One region of the Pseudomonas multiresinivorans genome, then DNA from elsewhere that is predicted to be linked to it. Evidence: riboswitches for the same ligand, from Rfam matches in the RefSeq annotation. Region 1 holds a riboswitch; each other region holds the start of a gene.

Region 1 (5,542 bases):
CTGCGCAGGCCCAGCGCGGCGTAGAGCGCCAGCACCTGGACGACCCAGCCGACGTAGGGCAGCAGGCTGAGCAGCAGCGCGATCAGGGTCAGCGGAATGACCGCGATAATCCACGCGGTGACACCATGGCTGCGCCAGCCGAGGCCGGGGGTGTCACTCTTGGGCGTAATGGTGCTCGCTGATACACCCTCTCCCCAGCCCTCTCCCTGAAGGGCGAGGGAGTTAGCCTGGAGCGGTAGGCCAGCACTGTGCTCGCCGGAAAACTCGGAATGTGGCACTGCACGGATATCCCCTCTCCCTTCAGGGAGAGGGTTAGGGAGAGGGAGCTTTTCAGCGCTATCGGCAACTCGCGACCGATTGAACCTTCGCTCCAGCCGATCCGCCAAGCGCCCGAACGCCACCAGCGGATGCCAGCGTTTCGGCTCACCCAGCAGGGCGTCCAGCGCCACACCGAGGACGCTCAGCAAGGCCAGGCTCATGCTTTCTCCCCCCAGCGGTTCTCGAACACCAACTCGCCCAGCGAACGCGGCTGGCGCCAGCCCTCCAGGGCCAGCATTGGCGCCGGGTAGAACTCATTGACCGGCCCCAGGCAAATCACCGCCACCGCCTCGGCACCGTCCGGCAGGCCTAGCAGGTCGCCCAATGCGGCAGGATCGAACAGCGACACCCAGCCCATGCCCAGCCCTTCCGCGCGCGAAGCCAGCCAAAGGTTCTGGATGGCGCAGGACAGCGAGGCCAGGTCCATGTTCGGCAGCGTGCGGCGACCGAAGATGTGTGCCTCGCGGCCATCCATCAGCGCAGCCACCAGCACCTCGGCACAGTCGAGCACGCCCTCGACCTTCAGCTTCATGAATTCATCGGAGCGCTCGCCCAGCGCCTCGGCGGTACGCACGCGCTCGTCTTCCACCAGGCCATGGATCGACTGGCGCAGGTCCCGCGAGGTGACGCGGATGAACCGCCACGGCTGCATCAGCCCGACACTGGGCGCCTGGTGGGCCGCTTCGAGCAGGCGCGCGAGCAATTCGGGCGCCACCTCGCCACCACTGAAATGACGCATGTCGCGGCGCTCGGCGATGGCGCGGTAGAGCGCGGCGCGTTCCTCGGGGCTGTAGGCGTGATCGGTCATGGTCTGAAGAGTGCGGCCGCGGCATCCGGATCGGATGGCAGGTAGAAGTGGATATAGGACGCCGTGAGACGGCCACGCCGGAACACGGCCTCGGCCACCGGTTTGTCGTTCGGGCATACGCCACGGGCCAGCGGTATTTCCGCGCTGTCGAGCAACGAATGGTGGAAGGTGTGCCCGCGCAGGGTGCCCTCTGGCAGCGTCACCTCCTGCAATGCCAGCGCGGCGAGACGCTTCTGCATGCGCGCCTCACCCGGCAGCAGGCCCAGCAGCTCCGCGCGTTCGCCGGCCACGTCGGTCAGGGCATCGAGCAGATAGAGCATGCCGCCGCACTCGGCGAGGATCGGCTTGCCCATCTCGTGGTGGGCGTGAATCGCCTGGGCCATGGCGCGGTTGTCGGCCAGCGCTTGCAGGTGCAGTTCCGGGTAGCCGCCGGGCAGGCAGAGGCTGTCCACCTCCGGCAGCGATTGATCACGCAGCGGCGAGAAGAACACCAGTTCGGCGCCCAGTTCGCGCAACAGATCGAGGTTGGCCTGATAGAGGAAGGCGAAGGCGTAGTCCCGCGCCACGCCAATGCGTACGCCGTCGAGGCGGGAAGACTCGCTACGCGGTTCGGGCGCGGCGAAGCTCACCGGCGCCGGCAACTCGGTGCTGGCGCTGGCGGCCAGGGCATCGGCGGCGGCGTCCAGGCGGGCATCGAGGTCGGCCAGTTCATCGGCCTGCACCAGGCCGAGGTGACGGCTGGGCAACTCGACCTCGGTGTCGCGCGGCAGTGCGCCATACCAGCGAATCCATTCCGGCAGGCTGTCACGCACCAGGTCGCGATGGCGCTGGCTGCCGATGCGGTTGGCGAGCACGCCGGAGAACGGCAGGTCGCTCTGGTAGGTGGCCATGCCGACGGCCATCGCGCCGAAGGTCTGGGCCATGGACTGGCCATTAATCACCGCCATCACCGGCACGTTGAAGCGCCGCGCGAGATCGGCGGCCGAGGGCGAGCCATCGAACAGGCCCATCACGCCTTCGATGAGGATCAGGTCGGCCTCGCTGGCTGCCTCCCAGAGCAAGCGGCGGCTTTCGCCCTCGCCGACCATCCACAGGTCCAGCTGATAGACCGGTGCGCCGCTGGCGCGGGCGAGGATCATCGGGTCGAGAAAGTCCGGGCCACACTTGAACACCCGCACCTTGCGCCCGAGGCGCGTGTGCAGGCGCGCCAGGGCGGCGGTCACGGTGGTCTTGCCCTGCCCGGAAGCGGGAGCGGCGATCAGCAGGGCGGGGCATTGGCGCGAGGTCATCGGGCGCGCTCCGCCACAACGAAGGGCATCAGAACTCCACCCCTTTCTGCGCCTTGATGCCGGCCTTGAAGGCATGTTTCACCAGGCCCATCTCGGTCACGGTGTCGGCAGCTTCGACCATGGCCGGCTGCGCGCCGCGGCCGGTAGCGACCACATGCTGCATCGGCGGGCGGGCGGCAATGTCGGCGAGCACGGTGTCCAGCTCCAGATAGCCGTGCTTGAGGGCGATGTTCACCTCGTCCAGCACCACCAGGCCGACTTGCGGGTCGCTCAGCAGTTGGCGTGCCACATCCCAGGCAGCCTGTGCCTTGGCGATGTCGCGCTGGCGATCCTGGGTTTCCCAGGTAAAGCCTTCGCCCATGACATGGAAGCTGACTTCCTCGGGGAAGCGGCGGAAGAACGCCTCCTCGCCGGTGGTCGCAGCACCCTTGATGAACTGCACCACCCCGACCTTCATGCCGTGGCCCAGCGCGCGGGCGACCATACCGAAGGCCGAGCTGCTCTTGCCCTTGCCGTTGCCACTGTTGACCAGGAACACACCGCGTTCGCCCTGGGCCTGGGCGATCTTCTCGTCGATCACCGACTTCTTGCGCTGCATGCGCGAACGATGGCGTTCGTCCTTTTCAGGGGATTCAGTCATGGGGTTTGCCTCTAGAAAGGGAGCGCGCAGGCGCCAGCTCGCCGGCCGGGCGGCAGCGAGCGGAGAATGGGCTGGACAGGAACGAACCGCCAGCGTGCGTCGGCGCCAGGCGGTAAAAGCCGCTCGGCGCGAAAGCCGTCGGCTTGGGAAACAGGGAATTCACCTGAAGGATTCTCCGCCGCTCTCACCCGCGCGGCACTGACCAGTCGGGGCAGGCGGAGGACATCGAACGCGCGGCGCCAGGGAGCGCCACGACGATCGGCAGCGCCTCCCGCGATGCCATGCGATGCAGCAGGCCGGTCTCCGGGCTTGCGAGTGGAAGCGCCTGGCGTTTCCGAAGGAACCGCGCCTTCCCATGCCAGTGGCACAGTGGCGGATGCGGTTCGAAGCTCGCTTACCGTTGCGGGGGCAGCGCCGGAATGCTCGATTGCTCATCGAATTCACCGGCTTCCCTGTTTCACCCTCGACTTGCGCCGCGGGCACCTGAAGCAGGCGCGCAGCTTAGTGGCTGGCGGGCTGGGGCGTCAATTGAACAGACTGTCGCCGGGGCCCGCCTGCAGAACCGCCAGGGCTCTAAAAAGGGTCACACAAGTCAAGTGGTCAGGCCGCTCAACTTCGCTAGAATGCGAATCATGACGACGACTGCCCAACCCGGCCAGCTTCAGCTCGACACCTCCGCGACCCCGTCCCTGATGCACATCAGCGGCGACTGGACACTCGCGCACTTCGCCACGCTGCAAGCCCAGGTCGCCGCCCAGCGCAGCGCCGAGTCCCCCGCCGAGCTGGACTTCGCTGGCCTTGGCGCGCTGGATACCGCCGGCGCCGCACTGCTCGCCGAGATCATCGGCGGCGCGCGCATGAGCCAGCTCGACCAGATCGCCCGCAACCTTCCGGTCGAGCGCCAGGCGCTGCTGCGCACGGTGGGCAGCGCCATTACCCAGTGCCGGCTGGACGAGAAAGGCCCGGCACCGGGCAACGCGCTGGTCGACGTGCTGGAGCGCATCGGCGTCGCCACCCTGACGTTCAAGGACCACCTGATCGGCGTGCTCGGCTTCATCGGCCTGACACTGCAGACCCTGGTGCGCAACCTGTTCCGGCCGCGTCGCTGGCGACTGACCGCACTGGCCGCGCATATGGAAGAAACCGGCCTGGACGCCGTGCCTATCGTCGCCCTGCTCACCTTCATGGTCGGCGCGGTGGTGGCCTTCCTCGGCGCCACGGTGTTGCAGAAGTTCGGCGCGCAGATCTACACCGTCGACCTGGTGGGCTTCTCCTTCCTCCGTGAGTTCGGCGTGCTGCTCACCGCGATCCTGCTGGCCGGCCGCACCGCCAGCGCCTTCACCGCCCAGATCGGCTCGATGAAGGCCAATCAGGAGATCGACGCCATCCAGGCCCTGGGCCTCGACCCCGTGGAGCTGCTGGTGTTGCCGCGGGTACTGGCGCTGCTGCTGACCCTGCCGATGCTGACGTTCCTGGCGATGATTTCCGGCATCTTCGGCGGCGGCGTGGTCTGCGCGCTGAGCCTGGATATCTCGCCACGCATGTTCCTCTACATGCTGCAGAACGACATCGCCGTGCAGCACTTCCTGGTCGGTATCGTCAAAGCCCCGGTATTTGCCTTCATCATCGCCGTGATCGGCTGCCTGGAAGGCTTCCGCGTCAGCGGCAGCGCGCAGTCGGTGGGCGAGCACACGACTTCCAGCGTGGTCCAGTCGATCTTCGTGGTAATCCTGCTGGATGCGATGTTCGCGCTGTTCTTCATGGAGATGGGCTGGTGAGCGAACCGATCATCGTCGTCCGCGACCTGGCCAACCGCTTCGGCACCCACGCCGTGCACGAGCATCTCGACCTCGATGTGATGAAGGGCGAGATACTCGGCGTGGTGGGTGGCTCGGGCACCGGCAAGTCGGTACTGCTACGCAGTATCATCGGCCTGCGCCAGCCCAGCGAAGGCAGCGTCCACGTGTTCGGGCAGAACCTGCCGGCGCTGCCGCCGCTGGAGCGCTCGAAGCTCGAACGGCGCTTTGGCGTGCTGTTCCAGAACGGCGCGCTGTTCTCCTCGCTGACCGTGAGCGAGAACATCTGCCTGCCGCTGATCGAGCACGCCAGGCTGTCGCGCAGCGATGCCGAGTTTATGGCCAAGGTGAAGATTTCCCTCGCCGGCCTGCCGCCGGACGCCGGCTCCAAATACCCGGCCGAACTGTCCGGCGGCATGGTCAAGCGCGCCGCCCTGGCCCGCGCCCTGGCGCTGGACCCGGACATCCTGTTCCTCGACGAACCCACCGCTGGCCTCGACCCCATTGGCGCGGCGGCCTTCGACCAACTCATCCTGACCCTGCGCGACGCCTTCGGCCTCACTGTGTTCCTGGTGACCCACGACCTCGACACCCTCTACACCATCTGCGACCGCGTCGCCGTGCTCTCGCAGAAGCGGGTGCTGGTGGTCGGCCCGCTGGACCAGGTCGCCCAGACCGACGACGCCTGGGT
Region 2 (5,542 bases), 2.5 Mb from region 1:
GCACAAGATCCTCACCGGTCGTCGCGAGCGCATGGGCAGCCTTCGCCAGAAGGACGGCCTGGCCGCCTTCCCGCGCCGCTCGGAGAGCGAGTACGACACCTTCGGCGTCGGCCACTCCAGCACCTCCATCAGCGCCGCCCTGGGCATGGCCATTGCCGCGCGCATGCAGGGCTCCAACCGCAAGTCGGTGGCAGTGATCGGTGACGGCGCGCTGACCGCCGGCATGGCCTTCGAGGCGCTCAACCACGCGTCGGAAGTGAAGGCCGACATGCTGGTGATCCTCAACGACAACGACATGTCGATCTCCAACAATGTCGGCGGCCTGTCCAACTACCTGGCCAAGATTCTCTCCAGCCGCACCTACAGCAGCATGCGCGAAGGCAGCAAGAAGGTGCTCTCGCGCCTGCCCGGCGCCTGGGAGATCGCCCGCCGCACCGAGGAATACGCCAAGGGCATGCTGGTCCCCGGCACGCTTTTCGAAGAGCTGGGCTGGAACTACATCGGCCCTATCGACGGCCACGACCTGCCGACCCTGATCGCCACCCTGCGCAACATGCGTGACCTCAAGGGCCCGCAGTTCCTCCACGTGGTGACCAAGAAGGGCAAGGGCTTCGGCCCGGCCGAGATCGACCCGATCGGCTACCACGCCATCACCAAGCTCGAACCCGAGGGCGCCCCCGCCCACGCCGTGCCGAAGAAGGCCGGCGGGCCGAAGTACTCCAGCGTGTTCGGCCAGTGGCTGTGCGACATGGCTGCCCAGGACCCGCGCCTGGTCGGCATCACCCCGGCGATGAAGGAAGGCTCCGACCTGGTGGCCTTCGCCGACAAGTTCCCGGATCGTTACTTCGACGTCGCCATCGCCGAACAGCACGCCGTGACCCTGGCGGCCGGCATGGCCTGCGATGGCGCCAAGCCGGTGGTGGCGATCTACTCCACCTTCCTGCAGCGCGGCTACGACCAGTTGATCCACGACGTCGCGGTGCAGAACCTCGACGTGCTGTTCGCCATCGACCGCGCCGGCCTGGTGGGCGAAGACGGCCCGACCCACGCCGGCAGCTTCGACCTCTCCTACCTGCGCTGCATCCCCGGCATGCTGGTGATGACCCCCAGCGACGAGAACGAGCTGCGCAAGCTGCTCACCACCGGCCACCACTTCGAAGGCCCGGCGGCAGTGCGCTACCCGCGCGGCACCGGCCCGAACGCCGCCATCGAAGCCGAACTGGCTCCGGTGGAAATCGGCAAGGGCGTGGTTCGCCGCGAAGGCAAGGCCGGCAAGGTCGCCTTCCTGGTGTTCGGCGTGCAACTGGCCGAGGCACTGAAAGTGGCCGAACAGTTCGACGCCACGGTCGCCGACATGCGCTTCGTCAAGCCGCTGGACGAGGAACTGGTGCGCCAACTGGCCGCCAGCCACGACCTGCTGGTGACCATCGAGGAGAACTCGGTGATGGGTGGCGCCGGCGCCGCCGTCAGCGAATTCCTCGCCCGCGAGAATATCCAGCAGCCGATCCTGCACCTGGGCCTGCCGGACTACTACGTCGAGCATGCCAAGCCTGCGCAGATGCTCGCCGAGTGCGGTCTGGACGCCGCCGGTATCGAAGCCGCGGTGAAGGCGCGCCTGGAAGCCCTCGGCAATCGCTGAGACCGATCGGCGCATCCCTCCCCGGGAGTATTGCCAGTGACGGGCGCACCGACTAAGGTGCGCCCGTTTTCGTTCGAGGTAACGGGAAGCAGGTGAAAGACCTGCGCTGCCCCCGCAACGGTAACCGACGCACTCCCCAAGGGAGCGCAGCATCGCCATGAGCCACTGCACGAATGTGGGAAGGCGGCGATGTGACGTCGGCAGCCCGGAGACCGCCCTCGACACGCCCCGACAGGTGTTGCGGAGGGCCGCACCGTCAAGTGCGGCCTGCCGCCCTTGCCACGCCCTCCTCGAAAGTCATCCGCCCGCTTTTGAGGACGCTCCATGAAACTGACCCGACTCGCCCTGGCCACCAGCCTGCTGCCCGGCCTGGCGTTCGCCGCCGACGACATCTACCGGCTCTCCGACCAGGTGATCACCTCCGCGCGCCAGGCCCAGCCGCGCGCCGAAGCCACCTCGGCCAACAGCGTGTTCACCCGCGCCGACATCGAACGCCTGCAGGTACGCAGCGTCCCCGCCCTGCTGGCTCGCGTGCCCGGCGTGCAGATGGGCAGCTCCGGCGGCGTAGTCTCGTACTCCGTGCGCGGCACCAGCACCGCGCAGACCCTGGTGCTGGTGGACGGCCAGCGCATCGCCTCGGCCAGCAGCGGCATTGCCCGCCTGGACTACCTGAGCATCGACAGCATCGAGCGCGTCGAAGTGACCCGCGGCCCGCGCTCCGCGCTGTACGGCGCCGACGCCATCGGTGGCGTCATCCAGATCTTCACCCGCCGCGGCGAAGCCGGCCTGCACCCGGAAGTGCGCCTGGCCGCCGGCAACCACGGCACCTTCGAGCGCAGCCTGAGCCTGTCCGGCGGCAACGAGCAGACCCGCTACAACCTCGGCAGCAGCCTGGACGAGAGCCAGGGCTGGGACCGCACCAGCGACAACGTCGGCGCCGACAACGACCACGACGCCCAGCGCAACAAGGCCGTGCACCTGAACCTGGACCATCGTTTCAGCGAGGATTGGAAGGCCGGCCTGAACCTCAACGACCAGCGCGGCAAGAACGAATACGACGACGCCTACAACTTCGAGCCGGGCTCGCCCCGCGACGAGTTCCGCGTCAGCAGCTACAGCGCCTATCTCGACGGCCAGATCACCAACATGTGGAACAGTCGCCTGGAGCTGGGCCGCAGCTTCGACCGCAACAAGGCCGTGGGCGCCGCCGATAGCTGGAACAATGGCACGCTGGAAACCACCCGCCACTCGGCGAGCTGGATCAACCGACTGCAACTGGACGAGGCCAATCAACTGGCCCTGGGCGCCGACTGGTACGAAGACAAGGTCGACGGCAGCACCGACTTCGCCGAGGACCAGCGCAGCAACCGTGCCTTCTTCGCCCAGCACAGTTTAAAGGGCGACAACTTCGGCACCGAGCTGGGCATCCGCCACGACAACAACCAGGCCTACGGCAGCCAGAACAGCTGGAACGCCGCCTTCAGCCTGCCGGTCGGCGACAGCCAGACCTGGATCGCCAGCTACGGCGAAGGCTTCCGCGCACCGACCTTCAGCGACCTCTACTACCCCGGCGCGAGCAACCCGGACCTGAAGGCCGAGACCTCGAAGACCTATGAGCTGCAATGGCGCGGTGACTTCTCCGGCACGCACCTGGAAGCCTCGCTGTACCGCACCGAGATCGACGACCTGATCGCCTGGGACAGCAACAGCAACCAGCCGGAGAACATCAACAAGGCGCGCATCAATGGCTTCGAGGCCAGCGTTGCCCGCGAAGTACTGGGCTGGCAGGCCGCGCTCGGCCTGAGCCTGATCGACCCGCGCGACCGCGACACCGGCCACACCCTGCCCTACCGTGCGCGGCGCACCCTGAGCCTGGACCTGGACCGCCAGTTCGGCGCCTTCGGCGTCGGCGGCACCTGGCGCGCGGTCAGCCAGCGCTACGACGACGCGGCCAACACCCGCGAACTCTCCGGCTACGGCGTGCTCGACCTGCGCACCAGTTGGCTGGCCAGCGACGAAGTCCGCTTCGACCTGAAGCTGGATAACGCCCTGGACCGCGACTACACCCTCGGCGACTACCTGCGGCCGACCAGCCCGATGGACTTCATGGGCGAAGCCCGCCCTTACCGCGAACCGGGCCGCACCGCCCTGCTGGCGGTGACCTGGACGCCGGAGCTGTAAGGCTCCGCATGGCGCGGGATTTTCGGGAAGCACTCCGAGGCCTCGCGCGCGCGTAGGAGCGGATTCATCCGCGATGATCTGGCGTGGTGGGATGCCGATCGCGGACGGAGTCCGCTCCTACGCGCGGGAGGACGCGCACTCAGGGGGTACGGCGCAGGAGCCTGTTCGCGAGCAAGCTCGCTCCTACAGGGTACGGCGCACGTGAGAGTTGGCGGCGCGCCGAGCCGCTCTTCGTAGGAGCGAGGGGGGCGCCTGGCCCTTGCTCGTGAACCAGCACGGCAGCGGGCTAAACCAGCATGCCCGCCCTCCGCCCCGGTTTCGTAGGGTGCATAACCTGGAACAGGTTATCCGCCTCCCGTGCCATCGGCGGATAACGCTGACGCGTTATTCGCCCTACGAAGCTGTAGGAGCGAGCTTGCTCGCGAACCCGCATTGCAGCGGACTACACCAGTACCCCCGCCATCCGCCCGAGCTCCGCACAGTCCTGCGCATGCCAGTCGGTCAGCTCCGGCCAGGGGTTCTCTTGCAGATGGTCTGGCAGGTTGACCAGCGCACTCTGGGCACCAGCAGCCCGCGCGCAATCGAGATCAAAGCGGTAGTCGCCGACCATCAGCATCTTCTGCGGCGCCACGTCCCAGCGCGCCGCAAGACGCAGCAGGCCATCCGGGCTGGGCTTGGGATCGGCCTCGCCACGCCCGAGAACATCCTCGGTCAGGAAGCAGTCACCGATACCGATGGCCGCCAGGGTAATCAGCGCCAGCTCATGGGCATTGCGCGTCAGGATGCCCAGGCGGTAACCCGCAGCATGCAGCGCACGCACCAGTTCCACCGCACCCGGCGCGGCTTTGGACGCTATCGCCAGCTCTCGTTCATGCTCCAGCAGCCAGGCATGCTTGGCCGCCGCCTCATCCTCCGGCAGCGCGGCCAGGTGGGTGAGGATGTCGTGCTCCTGGGGAATCCCCAGCGCGCGCTTGATCGCCGGGAAATCGTGCACCGCCAGGGTCAGGGTGCCGTCCATGTCGAACACCCAATGACGGATATCCCCAAGCCTCATGCCCAGTCCTCGCGGCGGCGGATCAGGCCTTCCTGGGTCGAGGAAGCGACCAACTGGCCGTCACGGTTGAAGATGCTGCCGCGCACGAAGCCACGGCCATTGCCGGCCCAGGGGCTGTCGATCGCATAGAGCAGCCACTCGTCCGCGCGCAGGTCGCGGTGGAACCACACGGAATGGTCGATGGTGGCGACCTGCATGTCCTTCTGCCACACCGAGCGGCCGTGGGGCAGCAGCGAGGTGGTGAGGAAGCCGAAGTCCGAGGCGTAGGCAAGGATGTACTTGTGCAGCGCCGGCACGTCCGGCAGCTTGCCGTCGGCGCGCAGCCAGAGGTACTTGATCGGCTCGCCGACCTCCGGGTCGTAAGGGTCGTTCTCGGTCACCGGGCGGATTTCGATGGGTTTGGGGTAGAGCAGCTTGTCGCGGATGCGCTCGGGGAACTGCGCGGCACTGCGCTTCTTGAGTTCCTGATCGGTCGGCAGATTCTCCGGGCCGACCACGTCGGGCATGGTGATCTGGTGCTCGAAGCCTCCCTCGTCGGTCTGGAACGAAGTGCTCAGGGCGAAGATCGGCTGGCCCTTCTGGATCGCGGTGACGCGGCGGGTGCTGAAGGTGCCGCCGTCGCGCACGCGGTCAACCTGGTAGACGACCGGCTTGCTGGCGTCGCCCGG
Region 3 (5,542 bases), 2.3 Mb from region 1:
GCGTCGTAGTACTCGTCGGCCAGGCGTTCGAGGTCGCGCAGGGGGCCGTAGTTCTCCGCGCGGGTCAGCGGCGGCATCAGGTGGTCGATGATCACCGCCTGGGCGCGGCGCTTGGCCTGCGCACCTTCGCCAGGGTCGTTGACGATGAACGGGTAGAGGTTGGGCAGCGGGCCGAGGATCGCATCCGGCCAGCACTCCTCGGAGAGCCCGACGCCCTTGCCCGGCAGCCATTCCAGATTACCGTGCTTGCCGACGTGGACCAACGCGTCGGCGCCGAACACTTCGCGCAGCCAGAAGTAGAACGCGAGATAGCCGTGGGGCGGTACCAGCGACGGATCGTGGTAGATCGCCGCGGCGTCCAGCTGGTAGCCGCGCGCCGGCTGGATGCCGACGAAGCCGAGGCCGAAGCGCAGGCCGGCGACCATCATCCGGCCGCTGCGGAACATCGGGTCCTGTTGCGGCTCGCCCCAGCGTTCGCGCACGGCTTGCTGGTTCACCTCGGGCAGGCGGGCGAAGCAGGCGAGGTAATCGTCCAGCGCCAGGCTCTGCGCGCAGGGCCGCAGGTCGAGGCTGTCGAGGTCGTTGCTGACGCCGCCGAGCAGGCTGTGGATAAGCGCGGTGCCGGACTCGGGCAGGCCGGCGACGGGATAGCCCTGGGCCTCCAGCGCCCGGAGGATATTCAGCGCGGCGGCCGGCGTGTCGAGGCCTACACCATTGCCGATGCGCCCATCGCGGGTCGGGTAGTTCGCCAGGATCAGTGCCACGCGCTTGTCGGCGTTGGCCTTGCGCGCCAGCAGCATCCAGCGCCGCGCCAGTTCGGCGACGAAATCCATGCCCGGCCGGTGCGGCAGGTAGCAGACCACGTCGCTCTGGCTGCGCTCGCTGCGCCAGGCCAGGCCCTTGAAGCTGATCGGCCGGGTGATGAGGCGGCCATCCAGCTCCGGCAGCGCGATGTGCATGGCCAGGTCGCGCGGGCCGAGGCCCTGCGGGTTGGCGCGCCAGAGGTCGAGGTTGTCCAGCGAGCAGATGGCTTGCAGCACCGGCACGTCGCGGCTGAACGGTCGGTCCTGCGGCGATTCCGGGTTCGATTGGGCGAAGCCCGTGGTGTTGATGATCAGTTCGGCGTCGGCGCTATCGAGCAGGTTTTCCACCGTCTCCAGGCAGGCGGCTTCCTTGAGGCTGGCCACGGCAATGGGCAGCGGGTTGATGCCTTGCGCCTGCAGGCATTCGCAGAAGGCGTCGATGAATCCGGTGTTCGCCGCCTGCAGGTGCGTGCGATAGAACAGCAAGGCGGCCACCGGGCACTCGGGGTGCCAGTCGGCCTGCCAGCGGGCGAGGTCGCAACTGCCGGTCTGCGGGTGATAGAGCGCGACGCGGGGCAGCGTCTGCGGCTCGTTCCAGGCGTAGTCGCGTTGCAGATGGCACGTGGCGAGGCAGGCGAAGAACTGCCGGGCATTGTCCATGCCGCCCTGGCGCAGGTATTGCCAGAGGCGTTCGGCGTCCTGCGCGGGCACATTGCACAGCGCGGTCAGTTCGGGGTCGGGCTTGTCGTCGCCGGGTACGGCGATCAGCGTGATGCCGCGCTCGGCCAGCGCCGCCAGTTGCTCCATGCCGTAGCGCCAGTAGCCGACGCCGCCATGCACCGAGATGAGGATGACCTTGGCGTGTTGCAGCACCTCGTCGACGTAGAGGTCTACCGAGGCGTGGTTCTGCAGCTGCATCGGGTTGGCCAGGCGCAGGCTTGGGTAGTCCTCCGGCAGCTCGCGCGCGGCCTCGGCGAGCAGCGCCAGGTGCGAGTCGCCGCTGCAGAGAATCACCAGATCGGCAGGCGTCTGGGCCAGGTCGGCGATGCCGTCGTCGGGGACGAAGCCGCCGGGTTGGGTGCGCAGCAGGTGCATGGGCTTGCTCGATGGTGGCTCTTCGTAGGAGCGAGCTTGCTCGCGAACCATGCCCCGCTGCGGAGGTTGGTTCGCGAGCAAGCTCGCTCCTACAAAGGCAGTGTTACGCCAGGGCGGTACGCAGCTCGTTGGCGATGGTGGCCTGGTCCAGCTCCTGGCCGATCACCACCAGGCGGGTGCTACGGGTTTCATCGCTGCGCCAGGCGCGGTCGAAGTGCTTGTCGAAGCGCTTGCCGACGCCCTGCACCAGCAGGCGCATGGGCTTGCCGGGAATGGCGACGAAGCCCTTGATGCGCAGCACGGCGTGGCGCTCGACCAGCGCGTTCAGCGCGTCGAGCAGGGCGCGCTCTTCCACTTCCGGCAGGTCGACGTGGAAGGAGTCGAACTCGTCGTGGTCGTGGTCTTCATGGCCTTCGTGGTCGTGGTGCGTGGGGCGGCTGTCGATGTGCAGCTCGGCCTCGGCATTCAGCCCCAGCAGCACGGAGAGCGGCAGCTGGCCGGAGTTGGCTTCTACGATCTTCACCGCTGGCGGCAGCTCCTCGGCGACTTCGGCTCGGACACGGGCGAGCGCGTCGGCGTCCAGCAGGTCGGCCTTGTTCAGCACCACCAGGTCGGCGCTGGCCAGCTGGTCTTCGAAGAGTTCGTGCAGCGGCGATTCGTGGTCCAGGTTCGGGTCCTGCTTGCGCTGCTCGTCCACCTGCTCGGGATGGGCGGCGAAGGTGCCGGCGGCCACTGCCGGGCTGTCGACCACGGTGATCACCGCGTCAACGGTGCAGGCGTTGCGGATTTCCGGCCACTGGAAGGCCTGCACCAGCGGCTTGGGCAGGGCCAGGCCGGAGGTCTCGATGAGGATCTGGTCGAGGTCGCCACGGCGTGCCACCAGCTCGCGCATCACCGGGAAGAATTCTTCCTGCACAGTGCAGCACAGGCAACCGTTGGCCAGTTCGAAGACGCGGCCGACCGCTTCTTCTTCACTGCAACCGATGGAGCACTGCTTGAGGATTTCGCCGTCGATGCCCAGCTCGCCGAACTCGTTGACGATCACCGCGATGCGGCGACCTTCGGCGTTATCCAGCATGTGGCGGAGCAGGGTGGTCTTCCCGGCGCCAAGGAAGCCGGTGACGATGGTGACAGGGAGTTTGGCCAGGGTCTTCATGCGCGCCTCTTGAGCAGGATGCGGTGCGAGAGGGCGGATGAAGGGCGCGCGCGCGGGTTCGCCGCGCAACGAAGGTCGCCACCGGATCACCCCGCCCGGTTGTCTTGATGCTGCTCGAGGCAGGTCTCCTGGCTCACAGCCCTCTGGTATCTCTTCGCCTTCCCGCCCGAATCGGCAGTGGCGCGTGAAGAGACAGGCTGTTCACAGTTGCGGGGGCAGCCGTGGCGCATCCGAAGATTTCCACGTTCCCTCTTAGCTCCGGCCAGCGCCGGAGAACCTCGAAGGGAGGAAGGCTACGCAGCGACGGCGGGGCGGTCAATCGCCGGGGATCGGTTGACGCTTGCAGGGCTTCGTGGTCAGCTAGCGCGGTTTCAGGTGTCTCGCGCCACGCGCGCGAGGTGAAACGGGAAGCCGGTGCGTCCGCAAGGACCAGTCCGGCGCTGCCCCCGCAACGGTAAGCGATCGTAGGGTCATCAGTAGCCACTGTGCTCCGGCATGGGAAGGTTGACCCGCTTGGCCACTGGCCGACATCGCAAGCCCGGAGACCGGCCTGGAATTCTTTGTTTTTGGCAAACCCGCGGTGGGCGGGCGCAGGCCGTGGCGCGGCCGTTCCGGCGCGTTCGAATGCGTTCAACCTCTGCGTTCTCTTACTTTGATCTTCAGAGGGAACGTTCATGTCCAGCAGCACCCTGACGCACGCGTCGAGCACTTCCATCCCCCTTTCCAAGCGCATCAGCCTGGCCGTCGGCGCCAGCCTGCTCGGTGCGCTGCTGGTGTATTTCGCCGGCTTCTCGCACATCGATGCGGTGCACAACGCCGCCCACGATACTCGTCACAGTGCGGGCTTCCCCTGCCACTAATGTGCACCGCCTGCGCGTAAGCGCAGCGAATTCGAGGCACTCCTGGCCGCGCGTTTGCAGCGTTCGGGGCCTCGTCTCGCCTGGAGAATTGCAATGATCAAACGTATCGCCCAGACCGCCGGTTTCGCCGGTCTGATCGCGGCGCTGGTGCTGACTGTGGTCCAACTGCTGTGGGTGTCCCCGCTGATCCTCAAGGCGGAAACCTACGAGAAAGCCGAACCGGCTGCCGCGCTGGTCGAAGAAAACCACGAGCACGCCCATGACCACGCTGCAGGCGCAGTGGCCGCCCACGAGCACGACGCGGAAGCCTGGGAGCCGGAAGACGGCTGGCAGCGCATCCTCTCTACCACTGGCGGCAACCTGGTGGTCGCGGTGGGCTTCGCCCTGATGCTGGCTGGCCTGTTCACCCTGCGCGAGCCGGGCAAGACCTCCGAAGGCCTGCTCTGGGGCCTGGCCGGTTTCGCCGTGTTCACCCTGGCGCCGTCCCTTGGCCTGCCGCCGGAGGTGCCCGGCACCGCCGCCGCCGACCTGACCCTGCGCCAGACCTGGTGGATCGGCACCGCCGCTGCCACCGCTGGCGGCCTTGCGCTGCTGGTGTTCGGCCGCAATTGGGCGCTGCGTGGCATCGGTGTCGCCCTGCTGGTGGTGCCGCATGTGATCGGCGCGCCGCAGCCGGAAGTGCATTCCAGCCTCGCGCCGGAAAGCATCGCCCACGAGTTCATCGTCGCCTCGCTGATCACCAACGCGGTGTTCTGGGCGGCCCTGGGCCTGGTGGCTGCCTGGTTGTTCCGCCGTTTCGCGCCGTCGGCCTGATCTGCGCGTTATGCTCGACCCCGCAGGCGGCCCGGCCGTCTGCGGGGTTTTGTTTTGGGGAGATTGCTGATGACGCTGGTTGCCGGCCTCGGTTGCCGCCGCGGCTGCACGCTCGATGAACTGCGCGCCTTGCTGGCGCAGACGCTGGCCGAGGCCGGCCTCGATGAGTCGAACCTTACCGCGCTGGCTAGCGCCACGTTGAAGGCCGACGAGGAAGGACTGACAGCACTGGCTGCCGCCCTCGACCTGCCGCTGGCGCTGTTCACGCCGCAACAACTGGCCGCGTGCGAACCGCGCCTGGACCGGCCATCCGAAACGGTCCGCACGGCCATCGGCGCTGCCAGTGTGGCCGAAGCCGCGGCACTGCTGCAGGCCGAAGCCCAGGCCGGTGCGCCGGCGCGACTGTTGGTGGGCAAACGCCGCAGCGACCAGGCCACCTGCGCGCTGGCCTTCATCCCCGTTGAATCCGAACAGGAGCAGCCATGACGGTCCACTTCATCGGCGCCGGCCCCGGCGACCCCGAACTCATCACGGTCAAGGGCCAGCGGCTGATCCGTTCCTGCCCGGTGATCCTCTACGCCGGCTCGCTGGTACCGCCAGCGGTGCTGGAGGGTCATAGCGCCGAGCGCGTGGTGAATACCGCCGAGCTGAACCTGGACGAGATCGTCGCGCTGCTGGCGCAGGCCCACGGCGAAGGCAAGGACGTTGCCCGCGTGCACTCCGGCGACCCGTCGCTGTACGGCGCCATCGGCGAGCAGATTCGCCACCTGCGTGAGCTGGGTATTCCCTACGAGATCGTTCCCGGCGTCACGGCC
Region 4 (5,542 bases), 2.3 Mb from region 1:
CCCCGGCCTTGGCGGCGGCGGCCAGTGCGGCGGATACGCCCGGCAGCACCTCCAGCTCCACGCCGTGCCAGTGCGGGTCTTCGCTCTCGTGCAGGGCTTCCATCACAGCGGCGGCCATGGCGAATACGCCGGGGTCGCCGGAGGAAATGATGACAACCCGCCGCCCGCTGGCGGCCAGTTCGAAGGCGTGGCGGGCGCGCTGCATTTCCTCGCGGTTGTCGGTGCAGTGGCGCACCTGGTCCTCGCGCAGCGGCTCGGCCATCTTCACGTAGGTTTCGTAGCCGAGCAGGTCCTGGGCTTCGTCCAGGGCGCGGCGCACGGCGGGGATCATGAAGTCGCTGGCGCCGGGGCCGAGGCCGATCACGCTGAGCTTGCCGCGTGGCTGGCCGATGCTTAGGGCTTCGACCGGCGTCGCGGCGCGGTGCAGGTGGAAGGAGTCGCCGTGCAGCAGGGCCGGCGGCAACTCGCTGTCGTTGTGGATGAACCGCAGCGGCACGCCCAGCTCGCTGGCGGCCTCTGCCAGTGCTGGATCGGCCATGCGGCAGTGCGGGGCGATGACCGCCGCCAGCGATGCCTTTGCCAATCCGGCTTGCGCCAGGCCCTGGTGGATGCGCTCAGGCAGATGCGAATCCACCAGCGTGACATGAGCCAGCACGACGCGCGGGTGGATGCGCAGTTCGTTGTGTGCGATGCCACCGACGCCTGCATCGATGCGCAAGGTGTGCGCGGCGTCTTCGGCCAGCGGCAGCTCCAGCTTGTCCAGCCAGGGGGCGTCGCCTTCGATGCGCAGCGTGTCGCCGCCCAGCAGGTCGGAGACGAAGCGTTTGCCCTGTTCGATGTCCGCCAGCGCGTAGCCCTGCGGCGGATCGAGCAGGCAGGCGCCGAAACGCAGCTCGCCGCTGGTGGTGATGGCTGGCGCCACCTCCAGTGCGGCGGCGATTTCACGGGCGATGCGATTCACCCCGCCGAGCCCGCCGAGCAGCGGCACCACGGCGCTGCCGTCTTCGGCGACGGCCAGCACCGGCGGTTCGGCACCCTTCTCAACGAGCAGCGGGGCAAGGGTACGAATGACGATGCCGGCGGCGCACAGGGCGATGATCGGGGTATCGTTGCGGTAGAGCTGGCGCAGGGTATCGCCGAAGTTCGCGTAAGACTCGTCGGCACCTTCAACACGGTCCTTCAGACCCATCACGCGCGCCTGTGGATAAACCTTCTGCAGGCGCCGGGCCGTGGCCAGTGCGCCCTGGCCGAGAATGACGATGGCGGCGCGCATCAGCCGTTCCACCGTTGGCCGGGGATGACGATCATCGAGAAGTAGGGCGAGGCCATCGGGTCAACGTCATCCAGCGCGACGATGCGCTGCTCGCGCATGGTCGCGCGTTCGACGTAGTGGGCGCCGCCGTCGCGGCCCAGCTCGCGCAGCACGCGGCGGACCTTGTCGAAGTTGCGGCCGAGCTTCATCACCACCGCCGCATCGGCGTCGGCCAGGCGGTGCTTGAGTTCGTCTTCCGGCAGCACGCCGGAAAGTACCGACAGGCTCTGGTTGCGGTACACCAACGGCACGCCGAGCACCGCCGCGCTGCCGAGCATCGAGCAGACGCCGGGTACGACTTCGGTGTCATACCGATCCGAAAGACGGTCGTGCAGGTACATGTACGAGCCGTAGAAAAAGGGATCGCCCTCGCAGATCACCGCGACGTCACGGCCTGCATCCAGATGCAGGGCCACTTGCGCGGCGGCGCTGTCATAGAAGTCGCTGATCACGCCTTCGTAGGTCAGCGGCGGTTCCAGCTTTTCGGTGGTCACCGGGTACACCAGCGGCAGGCGCTGCTGAGTTTCCAGCAGGTGCTCCTCGATGATGGCGAAGGCGTTGCCGCCCTGGCCTGCGTGGTGCTTGGCCTTGGCCACGAAGTAGCCGATCACCGGGGACGCACGCAGCAGGCGCAGTGCCTTGAGGGTCAGCAGTTCCGGGTCTCCCGGGCCGACGCCCAGGCCGATCAGGCGGCCGGCCATCACTCCACCTCCGTGGCGAGAGCGTTCACCGCCGCGGCCGCCATCGCGCTGCCGCCACGACGACCGCGGACGATCACGTAGGGCACGCCGCGGCTGTCGGCGGCGAGGGCGTCCTTGGACTCCATGGCGCCGACGAAACCCACCGGGAAGCCGAGGATCAGTGCCGGTTTCGGCGCGCCGGCGTCGAGCATTTCCAGCAGGTAGAAGAGGGCGGTCGGCGCGTTGCCGATCACCACCACGGCGCCTTCGAGGTGCTCGCGCCAGTGCTCCAGGGCCACCGCCGAGCGGGTGTTGCCTAGCTCGCGAGCGAGCGCCGGGACGTCCGGATCGTTGAGTGTGCAGATCACCTCGTTGTGGGCCGGCAGGCGCGCACGGGTGATGCCCTCGGCGACCATCCGCGCATCGCAGAGGATCGGCGCGCCCGCGGCCAGCGCCGCGCGGCCGATGGCACCGGCGCCTGCGGAGAAGCGCAGGTCCTGCACCACGTCGACCATGCCGCTGGCGTGGATCACGCGCACGGCCAGTTTCTCCAGGTCGGCCGGGATGCCCGTGAGGTCGGCTTCGGCGCGGATGGTGGCGAAGGATTGGCGATAGATCGCCTGGCCGTCGCGAATGTAATCAAGCATCGGTGGAAGCTCCGGGTGCGGCGAGCAGGTCGCCCGCGGCATCGAGGGAAAGGTTGCGCGCCAGCGGCAGGCCGAAGCCGGCCACGCCATCGGCGCGACGGAACAGGTCATAGCGGCCGTCGGCAACGGCCAGCAGGGTGTAGGGGGCGACGTGGGCGGCGGCGCAGGAGCGTGGGCAGCCGCACAGGTGCACGCCGGCTGGTGGCGCGTGGCGCAGGCGTTCGGCGAGGCGCAAGGCATCGGCCTTGGTATCGGCCAGCCCTCGCGCACAGCCGCTGGAGCCACTGCACGCGACGATGCGCGACAGCGGCTGCGCAGCGTCGATCACCAGGCCGAGGCCGCCCAGTGCGCCTAGCGCAACGGCGGCATCCACCTGGGCCACCTCCGGCAGGATCAGGCTTTGCCAGGGTGTCAGCCGCAGCTGCCCGCCGCTGAAGCGCTCGGCGAGATCGGCGAGGCCGAACAGTGTGGCGCTGTCGAGGCGTCCGAGGACGAATCCCGCGCCGACCATGGCGCGTTCCGGCTGGCGCTGAGGCTGAATCCCGAGATGACCGAAAGCTTTCGGCGCAGGGCGTCGCCAGTTATCCACAGCCGGACCAAGTTGCAACGCGAAGGGCAGGCGTTGCTGCAGGCGCTCCAGCAGCACTTCGTCGCGGAGCATCTCGCGCAGGTGGCGCATGCGTGTCTGGCCGTCGCCGGCGAGGTCGAGGAACAGATGCAGCAAGGTTTTCACCAGCAGGGGCACCTGCTCGGCGGACACGGCGGCGAGGGCGGGGCGATCCGTCTCGTTCTGTGGCGGACAACCGGCCAGGCCGAAGGCGAACAGCGGTGCTGCATCGTCAGACATCGCCGACAGCCAGAGATCGTTGGGGTGTTCCAGCATTGCCAGGGCTTCGCCACCGTCCAGCTGAATGCCGAACTTGGGCGACAGGCCATGGAAGCGCGGCGTGCGCTCCAGCAGGTCGAGCAGTTGGCGGGCCAGCGGAGCAGCGTCGAAAGCCGTGGCGGCGTCGAGGCCGAGCGCCGGGCTGACCAGCAGATTGCGCACATCATCCGACGCCAATTCACGCGGGCCGAGGCCGGCGGCCAACAGTTCATGGCTCAGCGCATTTTCAGCGCCAGCATGCACGCCGCGAATCTGCAGGTTGGCGCGGTTGGTCGCTTCCAGCACGCCATCGGCATGGCGCTCGGCGGCCTGGGCAATGGCTCGCGCAGCGTGGGCGTCGAGTTGCCCACAGGGCAGCTTGATACGGCAGATGCCGCCATCGCGGGAGGCCACGATGCGCAGCAGGCCGGGGCAGGCATGCGGGCGGACGGGCAGAGCTGAGGAGTCTTGCACTGAGGTCACCAGGGCTGGGTCGCGGTGACCTGCGAATCCCCAAAAGGGGACTTCACGACACCGATACACCCCGCTCGATGTCTGCACACGCGACTGGTTTCGTCGGCAGGTCTCCTGGCTGGCAGGTCCTCATCCAGCGCGGCCTTCCCGGTTGCCCAGTGGCCTGGCCGGCGGCACGGAACCTTGTTCTCGTGCCGCCGCATTGCGCGGACTCGCTGCTTACAGTTGCGGGGGCAGCCACGGCTTAACCGTGTTCCCTCTTCGGCTCCCGGAAACCTCACCGCTAAAGGCGAAGCGTCCTACGAGCACCGACGAAGCGGGTATTATGCCTGCTTTGCCCAAAGGCAGGAAAAGCCTGCCCGTCGGATCGATCGTCGCACCCTTGAGGAAATTTCATGACGCCCTGGCTGACCATCGTCGGTATCGGCGAGGACGGTTACGCCGGCCTCGGCAAGGCCGCGCGCCGAACCTTGCTCGCCGCCAGCCAAGTGATTGGCGCGCCCCGCCAGCTGGAGCTGCTGCCGCATTGCCTGGGCGCCAACCGCCAGGCCTGGCCGAGCCCGTTCAGCCTGGAGCCGGTGCTGCGCCGGCGCGGTGAGCCGACGTGTGTGCTGGCCAGCGGTGACCCGATGCTGTTCGGCGTCGGCGCGAGCCTTGCCCGTCAGATTCCGTCCGAGGAAATGCTCGTGCTTTGCGCTCCGTCCTCCGCCTCGCTGGCTGCCGCGCGGATGGGCTGGGCGTTGCAGGACTGCACGCTATTGTCGCTGGTGGCGCGTCCATTGGCCGCACTCAACGCCCAGGTCCATGAAGGCGCGAAGTTGCTGATCCTCAGCAATGACGGCAGCAGCCCGGCGGCGATTGCCGCGCTGCTGCGCGAGCGGGGGTTCGGTGCAAGCCGCCTCAGCGTGCTGGAACACCTGGGTGGCGAGGCGGAGCGACGCATCGACGGGCTCGCCAGCGACTGGTCGCAGGGCGAAGCCGCTGCGCTGAATCTGGTGGCTGTGCAGTGCGTCGCCGGCATGGACGCGGTTCGCCTGCCATTGACCACCGGCCTGCCGGACGACGCCTACCGCCATGACGGCCAACTGACCAAGCGCGACGTGCGCGCTGTGACTCTGGCGCGGCTGGCGCCGAAGCCCGGCGAGCTGCTCTGGGACGTAGGCGCCGGTTGCGGCTCCATCGGCATCGAATGGATGCGAGCGCATCCGAGCTGCCGCACGCTGGCCATCGAAGCCAACGAAGGTCGCCAGGAACACATCCGCTTCAACCGCGATGCCCTCGGCGTACCAGCGCTGCAACTGGTCTGCGGCGCCGCGCCGGAGGCGCTGCTGGGGCTGGAGCGGCCGGATGCGATCTTCATCGGGGGCGGCGTGACCCTGGCCGGCGTGTTCGAACAGTGCTGGGAGCAGCTCAAGCCCGGCGGCCGCCTGGTGGCCAATGCCGTCACCCTGCAGAGCGAATCCATGCTGCTGAGCTGGCGCGCGCGCATCGGCGGCGAGCTGACTCGCCTGTCGGTGTCCCAGGCCCAGCCGCTGGGTGGCTTCGATACCTGGCGTGCGGCGCT

Evidence for each region. Region 1 has a riboswitch for cobalamin ahead of cobO (cob(I)yrinic acid a,c-diamide adenosyltransferase). Riboswitches for the same ligand answer to the same signal wherever they lie in the genome.
Region 2: it holds a riboswitch for cobalamin, as region 1 does, so the genes downstream of both, G4G71_RS28480 (TonB-dependent receptor domain-containing protein) here and cobO (cob(I)yrinic acid a,c-diamide adenosyltransferase) in region 1, are expected to answer to the same signal.
Region 3: it holds a riboswitch for cobalamin, as region 1 does, so the genes downstream of both, cobW (cobalamin biosynthesis protein CobW) here and cobO (cob(I)yrinic acid a,c-diamide adenosyltransferase) in region 1, are expected to answer to the same signal.
Region 4: it holds a riboswitch for cobalamin, as region 1 does, so the genes downstream of both, cobG (precorrin-3B synthase) here and cobO (cob(I)yrinic acid a,c-diamide adenosyltransferase) in region 1, are expected to answer to the same signal.

The regions. Positions count from the first base shown of each region.
Region 1 covers NZ_CP048833.1:2,182,000-2,187,541, reverse strand. The annotation lists gene cbiB (adenosylcobinamide-phosphate synthase CbiB) at 1-479, opposite strand, end outside; gene bluB (5,6-dimethylbenzimidazole synthase) at 476-1,126, opposite strand; gene G4G71_RS10050 (cobyrinic acid a,c-diamide synthase CobB) at 1,123-2,415, opposite strand; gene cobO (cob(I)yrinic acid a,c-diamide adenosyltransferase) at 2,444-3,055, opposite strand; cobalamin riboswitch at 3,333-3,557, opposite strand; gene G4G71_RS10040 (ABC transporter permease) at 3,688-4,833, shown strand; gene G4G71_RS10035 (ABC transporter ATP-binding protein) at 4,830-5,542, shown strand, end outside.
Region 2 covers NZ_CP048833.1:6,245,232-6,250,773, forward strand. The annotation lists gene dxs (1-deoxy-D-xylulose-5-phosphate synthase) at 1-1,639, shown strand, start outside; cobalamin riboswitch at 1,681-1,857, shown strand; gene G4G71_RS28480 (TonB-dependent receptor domain-containing protein) at 1,964-3,820, shown strand; gene G4G71_RS28485 (HAD family hydrolase) at 4,263-4,874, opposite strand; gene tesB (acyl-CoA thioesterase II) at 4,871-5,542, opposite strand, start outside.
Region 3 covers NZ_CP048833.1:6,374,437-6,379,978, reverse strand. The annotation lists gene cobN (cobaltochelatase subunit CobN) at 1-1,898, opposite strand, end outside; gene cobW (cobalamin biosynthesis protein CobW) at 2,002-3,054, opposite strand; cobalamin riboswitch at 3,156-3,350, opposite strand; cobalamin riboswitch at 3,411-3,622, shown strand; gene G4G71_RS29135 (CbtB domain-containing protein) at 3,729-3,914, shown strand; gene G4G71_RS29130 (CbtA family protein) at 4,008-4,727, shown strand; gene G4G71_RS29125 (cobalamin biosynthesis protein) at 4,797-5,213, shown strand; gene cobM (precorrin-4 C(11)-methyltransferase) at 5,210-5,542, shown strand, end outside.
Region 4 covers NZ_CP048833.1:6,388,301-6,393,842, reverse strand. The annotation lists gene cobJ (precorrin-3B C(17)-methyltransferase) at 1-1,273, opposite strand, end outside; gene G4G71_RS29195 (precorrin-2 C(20)-methyltransferase) at 1,273-2,013, opposite strand; gene G4G71_RS29190 (precorrin-8X methylmutase) at 2,013-2,639, opposite strand; gene cobG (precorrin-3B synthase) at 2,632-3,978, opposite strand; cobalamin riboswitch at 4,066-4,306, opposite strand; gene cbiE (precorrin-6y C5,15-methyltransferase (decarboxylating) subunit CbiE) at 4,374-5,542, shown strand, end outside.